Regions from separate parts of the Micromonospora sp. NPDC003241 genome, predicted to be linked through region 2. Evidence: riboswitches for the same ligand, from Rfam matches in the RefSeq annotation. Region 2 holds a riboswitch; the other holds the start of a gene.

Region 1 (5,368 bases), on a different contig from region 2:
GCCGAAGACCGGGCCGGGGCTGAGCGCCACCCGTCCGCGGTCGAGGAAGGTCGCGGCGGGGTCGTCGCCGAGGCCGAGGGCGCGGCAGTCGAGCCAGGCGAGATAGGTGCCCTCTCCGGGCCGGTACCGCACCGCCGGAAGGTGGTCGGCCAGCAGCCGGGTGAGGAGGCAACGGTTCTCGTCGAGGTCGTCCAGGAGGGCGTCGAGCCATCCGACACCGTCTCGCAGGGCGGCGACGTGGGCCAGCACACCGACGTGGCTGGGCCCCTCGTTGACCCAGGCGGGGATGCGGGCGAGATCGTCGACCGCGGCGGGTCCGGCGATGGCGACGGCGGCCTTGAGACCGGCCAGGTTCCAGGCCTTGGACGCGGAGATGACCGAGAAGGCGTTCTCGGCGCCGGGCACGCTCAGGTACGGCGTGAACCTGGCCCCGGACAGCACCAGCGGCGCATGGATCTCGTCGACCACCACACGGACACCACGGCGGCCCGCCAGCGCGGCGACCTCGGCGAGTTCGTCGGCGGTGTGCACCGTGCCGGTCGGGTTGTGCGGGCTGCACAGCAGGTACGCGGGCCGGGAGCCACGTTCCGCCGCGCGTCGGAACGCCTCGGCCAGGACCGCCATCTCGATCCGGCCGTCCTCGCCGAGCGGAGCCTCCTCGATGGGTCGACCGGTACGCCCCACGACCTGGTAGAACGGCGCGTAGACCGGGCAGTTGACCACGACGGCGTCGGTCGGGCCACAGATCACGTCGAGGACCTCGACGATGCCGCTCATCACGTCCGGGACCATCGTGGTGCGTTGCACCGCGATGCCGTCGAAGTCCCACCGGTCGCGGGCGAAGTCGGCGAGCGCCTCGGCGTAGTCGGTGCCGGCGGGGTAGCCGGTGTCACCGCGCCGGACGGCCTCGGTGATCGCGTCGACGACCGGCCCGGCCAGCGGCGCGTCCAGCTCCGCCACGAACATCGGCAGCACGTCGCTCGGGTAGGCACGCCACTTCTCGCTCGTCCGCTTTCGGAGCTGGTCCAGGGCGAGCTGCCGCAGGGGTGTGGTCTCGGAGGTCACGACAGCGAGACTAGTGACTCGATCTTCCGGCAGCGCCGACGGACGACGGTGTCCGGTAGGGTGCTCGGCGGCACGAACTGTTGCGAGGTGCCCCACCCGTGGTGGGGAGAATCGGGAAGCCGGTGAGAGTCCGGCACGGGCCCGCCGCGGTGACCGGGGAGCTGCCGCCCACGCGCGTCACGCGCAGCCACTGGCCCTGCCGGGCTGGGAAGGCGGGCGGTGAGGTGACGATCCGGAAGTCCGAAGACCGGCCTCGCGCCTGGTTGCCCTGCGCCGTGGCCAGGGCCTGGAGCGCAGCGGGAGCCTGCCCATGATCAGCGAAGTGTACGAGGTCATCCACGCCCGTCGGGACGTCCGCGGTCAGTTCACCGGCGCGCCGATTCCGGCCGAGGCCCTCGATCGGGTACTGGCCGCCGCGCACGCCGCGCCCAGCGTCGGCCTGTCGCAGCCGTGGGACTTCATCCTGGTCAGCGACCCCGCACTACGGGCGGAGTTCCACCGCCACGTGCAGCAGGAGCGGGACGTCTTCGCCGCGACCCTCGACGGGGAGGAGGCGCGCCGGTTCGGCCGGATCAAGATCGACGGAGTGCGGGAGTCGACCCTGTCGGTCGTGGTGACGTACGACCCGGACCGGGGGTCGCCGGCGGTGCTGGGTCGGCACGCCATCGCCGACGCCGGCCTGTACTCGGTGTGCCTGGCCATCCAGAACCTGTGGCTGGCGGCCACCGCCGAGGGGCTCGGCGTGGGCTGGGTGTCGTTCTACCGGGAACCGTTCGTGCGGGACCTGCTGCGGATCCCGGCGGGTGTCCGCCCGGTGGCCTGGCTGTGCCTGGGTCCGGTCACCCACCTGGAGCAGGTGCCGGACCTGGAACGACACGGCTGGCGGCAGCGCCGTCCCTGGCGGGCAGCGGTGCACCGGGACCGCTGGGAGCCGGCGGGCCACTGACCCCGACGGCGCGAGGGTGCGTCAGCCGGGGGCGAGGAGGCAGAACTCGTTGCCCTCCGGGTCGGCCATGACCGTCCACGGCAGATCGTCGCGGCCCACGTCCACGGTGGTGGCGCCGAGAGCCCGCAGCCTGGCCGCCTCGCGCTGCGGGTCGTCACCGGGGTACGGGCGGACGTCGAGGTGGACCCGGTTCCAGCCGGTCTTCACGTCGGGGGTGCGCAGGAACTGCAGGTACGGACCCACGTCCGCAGCGGAGCGCAGGACCGCTCGGCGGTCGGTCACCTCGTGCGGACGCCAGTCCATGGCGGTGCTCCAGAAGTCGGCCATGGCGCGCGGGTCCGCACAGTCGACCACGACGGCGGCGACCGGTCCGACGTCCCGGTGGGCCGGTCGGGGGTCCAGGACGCAGAACTCGTTGCCCTCCGGGTCGGCCATGACCGTCCACGGGACGTCGCCCTGGCCCACGTCGGCGAGGGTGGCGCCGAGATCCTTCAGGCGCGCGACCGTCGCGGCGTGGTGGTCCGCCGAGGTGGTGGCGAGGTCGAGGTGCACGCGGTTCTTCACCGTCTTGGGTTCCGGGGAGACGACGAGGTCGACGAAGACGGCGATCGGGTCGGGATAGGCGACGCCCTCGGGTTCGAGGTTGGTGACGCCGGGCTCCTCGCTGGAAATCCCCCAGCCGAGGGCCTCCGCCCAGAAACCGCCCAGCGCGGAGTCGTCCCGGGCCTTCATGTTGATCTGTACGAGCCGTGTTGCCATCCGGCGATGCTAGCGGCAACGCGACTCGAATTCGATTCACTTGATACTGGTCGATACACCTCCGTGAAGTTTTAGGCTTTATGACCGACTTGTCCGCATTGGAGTTCTATCGTGTCCCTGCGTGACAGCACGCCAACGGGGATGCACGAGGAGGACAAAGGTGAATGGAGCGACAGGGATGACGACGGGCGAGTCGAGCAGTCGAGGAAACCGTCGCAAGCTCAAGGCGATCCTGGCCGGAGGGATCGCACTCGGCCTCGGCGCGACGATCACCCTCGCCGCCTGGAACGACTCCGAGTACGCCTCGGGCACGTTCACCGCCGGTAGCTTCAGCATGGAAGGCAGCACGGACGGCACGACCTACGCCGAGCATCCGACGGCCGGCACGGCGGCGTCGTTGGCCTTCAGCACCGGCTTCGACAACATGAGCCCGGACGACGTGGTCGCGGCCCCGTTCGCCGTTCGCCTGACCGCGGCCACGACGTACGACGCGACCGTCACGGTGGCGTCGGCCACCCCCGCGCCGCCCACCTTCGTCGGCCTCACCTACGGCATCGCGACCGTGCCGACCTTCGGCGACTGCGGCCCGACGCCCACGACTCCGACCTGGATCGTGGCCCAGGGCACCGCGCTCGACTCGGTGACCGGCGCGCTGTCGTTCAACCTGACCCAGGGCACTCCACCCACGACACCCGGCTCGCCGGTGTTCCTGTGCTTCGTCGTCACGGCGGGCTCCGGACTGGTGCAGGGCACGTCGGTGACGGAAACCTGGCAGCTCCTCGCCGAATCCGTATAGGTGGTGGCCGTGGTCAACCGTCGAAAGCCGGCCGGGACACCACGGCTCCGCCGGACCCGTGCCGTACTCGCCGGTGCCCTGGTTCTCGGCCTGGGCACGACCTCCACGCTCGCCGCGTGGACGGACGGCGAGTACGGCACCGGGTCCTTCGCGGCCAGCGTCTTCGGCACCGAGTCGCAGACCGCGTCCAGTAGCTGGGCCAGTCACACCCCGGCGGCGAACGCCGCGACGCTGGCGTTCAACGCCACGGCGATGTCCCCCTCGGTCTCGTTCTACGCCTACCTCGACATCCGCACCACCGCCACGACGAACGTCGGCGGCACGGTCGCACTGACCGGTTCGTCCAACAACGCCGGTGCCCTGCTGCCGGCGCTGGAGTACCGCGCGGTGCGGACCGCCACCACCAGCACCACCTGTGCGGCAGCCGCCTTCACCGGTACGCCGACGTGGATCGTCGGGCCCGGCTATCTGGGTGTCACCTCGGTCCCCGGGTCGCCGGTGTCGTCGGCGATCACCGCGCCGGCCGGCGCGACGCCGCAGTTGCGGTTCTGCTTCGAGGTACGCGTCCAGTCCGGCGCCAGCAACTCGTACCAGGGCACCACCGGTGTCGTCACCTGGGAATTCACTGCCACGTCTACGTAAGGACCGGTCGGATGGTGGGACGAGGGCGTCGGCGGCGCGGACTCCTCGCGCGGGTCGGTGACCTGGTGCTGACCCTGCTCGCCGTCGGCGGGACGGTCTGCGTCGTCCTCGTCCCGCTGGCGTTCTTCTTCGACGTCTCGCTCATCCTGTTCAAGACCGGGTCGATGAGCCCGAGCATTCCCGCCGGATCGCTGGCGGTGGTCCGGGAGATCCCCGCGTCCGAGGTCGCCGTCGGAGACGTCGTCACCGTCGACCGTACGCCGCTGGCACCGATCACCCACCGGGTGGTCGAGATCGCCGACGGCGGCGGGTCCACGCGGCTGCTCACCATGCGCGGGGACGCGAACGAGTCCAACGACGCCGCGCCGTACGCGGTGACCCACGTGCGGCTGGTCGAGTGGTCGGTGCCCCGGCTCGGATACGCGGTCCGCACCGTGTCGAACGTGTACGCGATGAGCGTGATCACGATCGGTACCGCCGCCATCGTCACCTGGGCCTTCTGGCCGCGCGCCGAGCCACAGCCGTCGGGGCGTCATCGGCGGCCGGGCCGGGCAGGGCAGGACGGGTCGACGCCGGACCGGGAGACGGGCGCGCACCCGAGTTCGACCCTGCGATGCCTGCTGCTGGCCGTGGCGGTGCTGCCCGGTGTCACCGCTGCGGTGCTGGCGGCACCCGGCACGGCCCGCGCCGAACCGGCCGAGGACGTCATCCGAAGTCGGTTCCTCACCCTGGTCTCGATCGGCGACGAGGCGCGGATGACCAACATGGCGCCGGACGAACCGGTGCCCTGGCAGGTGGGCGTCTCGGCACACGCGCCACAGCCCGGCACGGTGACCATCTCGCTGTCGGCCTTCGGCCCGCTCGCCGCCAGGCCGGACGGACTCCAGGTGACGGCCGCCGTCTGCCCGCAGCGGTGGGTGCGGGGCGCCTGCCCCACCGGCCAGGAGAAGCAGGTACTGACGGACGGTCCGGCCACCAGACTCGTCGCGGAACCGATCACCATCAGCACGATGCGCGCCGACCAGCAACGGTGGGTGCTCGTCACCGCGAGCCTGCTCGCCGGTTCGACGCCCTCCGGGTCGGCGGACCTGGTCGTCACCGCGACCGGGTTCGGTGACCGGGCCTCGGCCGGCGGCACGGTCGGCCCACTTCCGCGTACC
Region 2 (5,368 bases):
CGCTCGTAGGTGCGCCACGAGTCGTCCATGATCTCGTGCAGCGTCCGGCGCAACAGCTCCGGATCGGCGCCGGCCGCCGGATCGAAGGTCAGGTCGATCCACTCGTCGAGCACGTCCTCCGGACGCAGGCGCGGATCCCAGGCGAGCCGCCCGTACGCGTACAGGTTGGCCTGGGCCAGCGGATGACCGGTCCAGAACAGGTCGTCGCCCACGTTGGAGACGGCGGCCAGCCCACCCCCGTCGGCGGCCACGTCGGCGACCGTCGGCCCGTCGTCGCCCCACGGCGTGAACCGCAGCACCTCGTGCCACCAGGGCGCCAGATAGCAGACGTGCCGCTGCTGGCCGGTGTACTCCTGGGTCACCTGGAACTCCACCGCCAACCGGGTGCCCGGCATCGCCGAGATCACCGGCGACACCGGCTCCCGGGTCTGGAAGTCCACCGGACCGTGCTTGACCTGCACCACGACGTTGTCCCGGAAGCTCCCGTCGAGCGGGGCGAAGGTGTCGTGGGCGGCGCGGGCACGGTCGGTGGAGCGGTCCCGCCAGTCCTGCCGGTGGTTGTAGACGAAGGCCCGCCAGTGCACCACGCCGCCGTACGGCGCCAACGCCTCGGCCAGCACGTTCGCCCCGTCGGCGTGGTCGCGGCCGTAACTGAACGGGCCGGGCTGCCCCTCCGAGTCGGCCTTCACCAGGTAACCGCCGAAGTCCGGGATGCGGGCGTACACCCGGGCGGTGGTCTCGGCCCACCAGGCGCGCACCTTCTCGTCGAGCGGGTCGGCGGTGGGCAGGCCACCGACCATCACCGGCGCGGCGAAGTTCACCGACAGGTGCACCCGGATGCCGTACGGACGCAGGTCGTCGGCGATCTCGGCGACGTCGTCGAGCCGGTCGGTGAGCAGCCGCGCCTCGGTGGCGTGCACGTTGACGTTGTTCACCGACACCGCGTTGATCCCGCACGCGGCCAACAGTCGCGCGTACGCCCGCACCCGCGCCCGGTCCGGGTGTGCCCGGCCGTCGCGCCAGAGGATCGACCCACCGGCGTACCCGCGCTCGACCTGGCCCATCACCGGGTGCACGTCGACGTTGTCCCAGTGGTCCAGCATCCGTCGCCGCATCACCGGCCGGTACGCCCGCGCCGGATGCGGTGCGCCGAACGCCGACTCGCCGAGCCGGACGACGTGGAACAGTCCGTGGAGCAGTCCGGCCGGCGCGTCGGCCAGTACCACCGTGACCTCACCGTGGCGGACGACCGCGTACCCCTCGTCGCCGAGCGGCCCACCCCCGGCGGCGGCCAGGTCGGCCCGCGCGGCGTCGAGGACCCGTCGCGTCCCGTCCTCGTCCACGACGGACGGTGAGCGGTCGGACGGCTCGGTCGCGGGTGCGGTCCCGCCCGGACGCCCGGCGGTCTCGGTCAGGGCGAGGACGAGGTCGGCGGGGGGGCCGTCGGCGCAGCGGCGGACCGTGCCGCCGTGCGTGGCGCAGGCGAGTCGGACCTCGTGCAGCACCGTGTCGACGAGCTGGCCGTCGCCGTGGACGAGCGTGTGCCGGGAACCGACGGCGCGAAACGCGGCCGGCGGCAGCCAGGCGGGATGGACGTCGGTCGGGTCGGGGCCGGTGAGCTCCGGGCGAATCCGTCGCATTGCGCAAATCGTAACCATCTTGATCGATGCGTCAAGGTCCTTCCGGAACCTTTCGGCCGGCTCCGACCAGAGCGTCCAACAGCCGGGCCAACTCCGCCGGGGTCCGTGGCCGGGCACCGGCCAGGTCGGGTACGCGGTCCAGCAGCCGGTGCACCACCGGCGCCCACGCCGGAGTCAACGCGGCACCGTCGAGCAGGTCCCCGCCGCCCAGCTCGGCACCGGTCACGCCCTGCCGGATCCGGCCACCCGCCACCAGCACCCGCTCGTCGGCCCACCGGTATGCCAGGTCCACGTCGTGCGTGGCGAGCAGCAGCGTGGTGCCGGCCCGGTGCAGGGCGTCGAGCGTCCGCAGCAGCGCCTCCACCCCCGACGGGTCGAGCCCGGCGGTCGGCTCGTCCAGGATCAGCACCCGGGGCCGCAGCGCCACCGCCCCGGCGATCGCCACCCGCTTGCGCTGGCCGTACGACAGCAGGTGGGTGGGGCGGTCGGCGAGGTCGGTGATCTCCAACGCCGCCAGCGCCTCGGCACAGCGCTGCCGCACCTGCGCGTCGTCCAGACCGAGGTTGACCGGCCCGAACGAGACGTCCTGGAAGACGGTCGCGGCGAACAACTGGTCGTCCGGGTCCTGGAGCACCAGTTGTACCTGCTGGCGGACATCGAGCAGCCCGGCCCGGGTCCGACGCAGCGGCACCCCGCCGACCAGCACCGTGCCCGCGTCGGCGGCCAACGCGCCGACCATCAGCCGGAACAGGGTCGTCTTGCCACCGCCGTTGGGCCCCAGCACGGCCATCCGCCGCCCGGCCGGCACCCGCAGGTCGGCGTCGGTCAGCACCGGCCGCTCCGCCTCGTACCCGAAGCTGACGCCGCGCAGCTCCAACAGCGGCGGGTCGCCGACCTCGCGCAGCTCCGGGGGCGGGTCGCCGCTCATCCGAGCGCCACCAGCAGCCGGGTGGCCAGCACCACCGCCGCCAACAGCAGCACGGTGACCGTCAGGAACGCCGCCGACGGCCGACGGACCTCGGTGCGTACCGCCAACGAGCCGGTGTAACCGCGCAGCGCCAACCCCTCCTCCCAACGCCGGGCCAGCGAGAACGCCCGGACGAAGACCGCACCGGCCTGCCCGGCCAGCGACCGGTAGGTGCTGGCCCAGGTCCGGTACCCCAGCCGGGCCGCCTGGGCCTGCCGCACCGCGTGCACGCTCTCCAACAGCAGGAACAACATCCGATAGATCAGCGCGGCCACCTCGGTGACCGCGCTCGGCACCCCGAGACGCTGCAACCGGGGCAGCACGTCGGCGAGCGGCGTGGTGGCGGCGAACAGCAGCAGGCAGAGCAGCGCGGCACAGGCCCGACCGGCGGTCGCGGCGGCCGTCGCCAGCCCCTCCGGCGCCCACCGCACGCGCGTCGGGCCGGAGACCGCCACCAGCATCGGCACCGAGCCGGTCAGGATGAACAACAGCGGGGTCCGGGCCGCCCGGACCAGCAGGCGCGGCGGCAGCGCCGCCGGCCCGAGCAACGCCGCCGCCGCGGTCAGGCCCACCACCGCAGCACCCGGCCACGGTGGCAGGAGCAACGCGCACCCCAACAGGCCCAGGGCCAACAGGGCCTTCTCCGCCGGGTGGCGGCGCCGCCAGGGGCTGGCGTACGCCGCCACGTCCAACGCGAGCACTAGTCGGTGGTCTTCTCCCCGGTCGCGGTCTGCTCGCCACGCAGCCGCTGCCGGGTCCGGGCGACCCCGAAGTAGTAGCCGAGGAACCCGGCGCCGAGGGCGGCCTGGAGCGCGAACAACGCCGACTCGATCTCGCCCGACGGCGGCTCGTAGATCGAGCTGAACCACGGCTCGTAGTCGGGGTGGTCGTTGACGATCGCCTCCTCGGCGAGGGCGTCGGCACCGGTGAACGGCTCCTCGCCGCTGCCGAGCCCCAGCACCAGCGGCGCCACCGCCAACGCCACCACGGCGAGCAGCAACAACAGGTTGGTCCGGCCGAACGACTTCACGCCACCGCTCCCTGGGTCGTCGGGGCCGGACGGCGCAGAATGCCGAGCCGGCGCAGTTCCTGCGGGCTCACCCGGACCAGCAACCGCACCACCAGGACGGTGAGCAGCCCCTCGCTGATCGCCAGCGGGATCTGGGTGACCGCGAAGATGGACCCGAACTTGGCCAGCGCGCCGACGAAGCCCGAATCCGGATCGGGGAAGGCCAGCGCGAGCTGGGCACTGGTCACGCAGTAGGTCGCCAGGTCGGCCAGGGCGGCGGCGAAGAACACCGAGATGCCGAGGCCGCCACCGAGCCGGCGGATCAGCGCGTACACGCCGAAGGCCACCCAGGGGCCGACGATGGCCATCGAGAAGACGTTCGCGCCGAGCGTGCTCAACCCGCCGTGGGCGAGCAGGAGTGCCTGGAACAGCAGCACGATCGTGCCGAGCACACTCATCACGGGGGCTCGGAACAGGATCGCGCCGAGACCCACACCGGTCGGATGGGAACAGGAGCCGGTCACCGAAGGGATCTTCAGCGCCGACAGGACGAAGGTGAACGCCCCGGCCGCGCCGAGCAACAGCTTCGCGTCGGGGTTCGCGCGGACCTGCTGGACCAGGTTGCGCGCACCGTGGATGACGAACGGTGTCGAGACCGCGAACCATGCCGCCGCCTGCACCGGTGGTAGGTAGCCCTCAGCGATGTGCATGAGTCGACCTCCCCTTCCAACACCTCGTGGACGAGATCACACGTCGGGGTCGGTCTCCTGGCTCCCGGATCGTCGCGAACTCCGGCCTTCCCAGGTCCTCCACGGACCCAGTGGCGTACAAGTCGGAGTGAACTCCCCGGTCACAGTGGCGAGGGCCGCGCCGGTCTCACACCGGCTTCCCATTACCGCGACGGCGCGACGTTATCCGTTCCGCGCACCGGCGCACAAGACTCGTCGATGCCCCAGCGGCCGTACTCGGGTGAAGAGTGCCGTTTGTCACGACGATTCCCGGGTAGACGCCAGATCCGTTGCGAGAAGGGGGCCGGCGGGTTGGACGAGAACGAGTTCATCGAGTCCGTGGCGAACCGCACCGGCGCGTCGACGGAGCAGGCGACCGCCATCGCGCGCGCCACCCTGACCACGCTGGCCGAGCGGATCGACGGCGGCGAGGCCCGGGACCTGGCCGACCAACTCCCGGAAGGGCTGCGGGCGTACACGTTCGCGCCCAGCGAGACCGCCGAACGGTTCGGGCTCGACGTGTTCGTCCAGCGCGTCGGCGGCCGGGCCGACGTCGACCCCGACCTGGCCGAGGCCGGCATCCGGGCGGTGATGGACACCATTCGGGGTGACGTCGCCCCCGCCGACTACGACGACGTCATCGCGAACCTGCCGGCCGAACTGTGGCAGGTGGCCAACCCGGCGCCCTCGTACGACGCGCAGCGCGACCGCGGCTAGCGGATCACCGCCCGGTCAGGTGGGGCGCCGGCTCCACGTACACCGGCAGGTGATCGCCGGCCTGCGCACAGAACAGGGCGACCTCGTACGCCATGTCCCCGACCTCCGCCGAGCCGTCGATACCGACGGTGAGGATCGCCCCGTTGCCGGCGGTGGCGTGGAACAGGAACGCCCGCGACATCTGCACCACCACCTGGTGCAGCTCACCCTCACCGCACAGTCGGGCAGCGGCCAGCCCCAGCGCCTGGAGCCCACAGACCACACTGGACAGTTGCTCGGCGATCTCCTCGTCGATGCCCCGCGAGGC

The links. A riboswitch is a leader RNA that binds a small molecule or an ion and turns the genes downstream of it on or off. The one in region 2 is predicted to bind cobalamin.
Region 1: another riboswitch for cobalamin. It lies ahead of bluB (5,6-dimethylbenzimidazole synthase); the one in region 2 lies ahead of ACWDVW_RS22860 (energy-coupling factor ABC transporter permease).

Annotation. Positions count from the first base shown of each region.
Region 1 covers NZ_JBSFSO010000007.1:96,241-101,608, forward strand. Annotated here, with positions in the region: gene ACWDVW_RS08320 (MalY/PatB family protein) at 1-1,065, opposite strand, end outside; cobalamin riboswitch at 1,134-1,335, shown strand; gene bluB (5,6-dimethylbenzimidazole synthase) at 1,376-2,011, shown strand; gene ACWDVW_RS08330 (VOC family protein) at 2,033-2,770, opposite strand; gene ACWDVW_RS08335 (SipW-dependent-type signal peptide-containing protein) at 2,949-3,566, shown strand; gene ACWDVW_RS08340 (SipW-dependent-type signal peptide-containing protein) at 3,576-4,208, shown strand; gene ACWDVW_RS08345 (signal peptidase I) at 4,220-5,368, shown strand, end outside.
Region 2 covers NZ_JBSFSO010000032.1:28,643-34,010, forward strand. Annotated here, with positions in the region: gene ACWDVW_RS22840 (alpha-glucuronidase) at 1-1,640, opposite strand, end outside; gene ACWDVW_RS22845 (energy-coupling factor ABC transporter ATP-binding protein) at 1,672-2,568, opposite strand; gene cbiQ (cobalt ECF transporter T component CbiQ) at 2,565-3,308, opposite strand; gene ACWDVW_RS22855 (energy-coupling factor ABC transporter substrate-binding protein) at 3,308-3,637, opposite strand; gene ACWDVW_RS22860 (energy-coupling factor ABC transporter permease) at 3,634-4,326, opposite strand; cobalamin riboswitch at 4,357-4,531, opposite strand; gene ACWDVW_RS22865 (DUF2267 domain-containing protein) at 4,657-5,061, shown strand; gene ACWDVW_RS22870 (roadblock/LC7 domain-containing protein) at 5,066-5,368, opposite strand, start outside.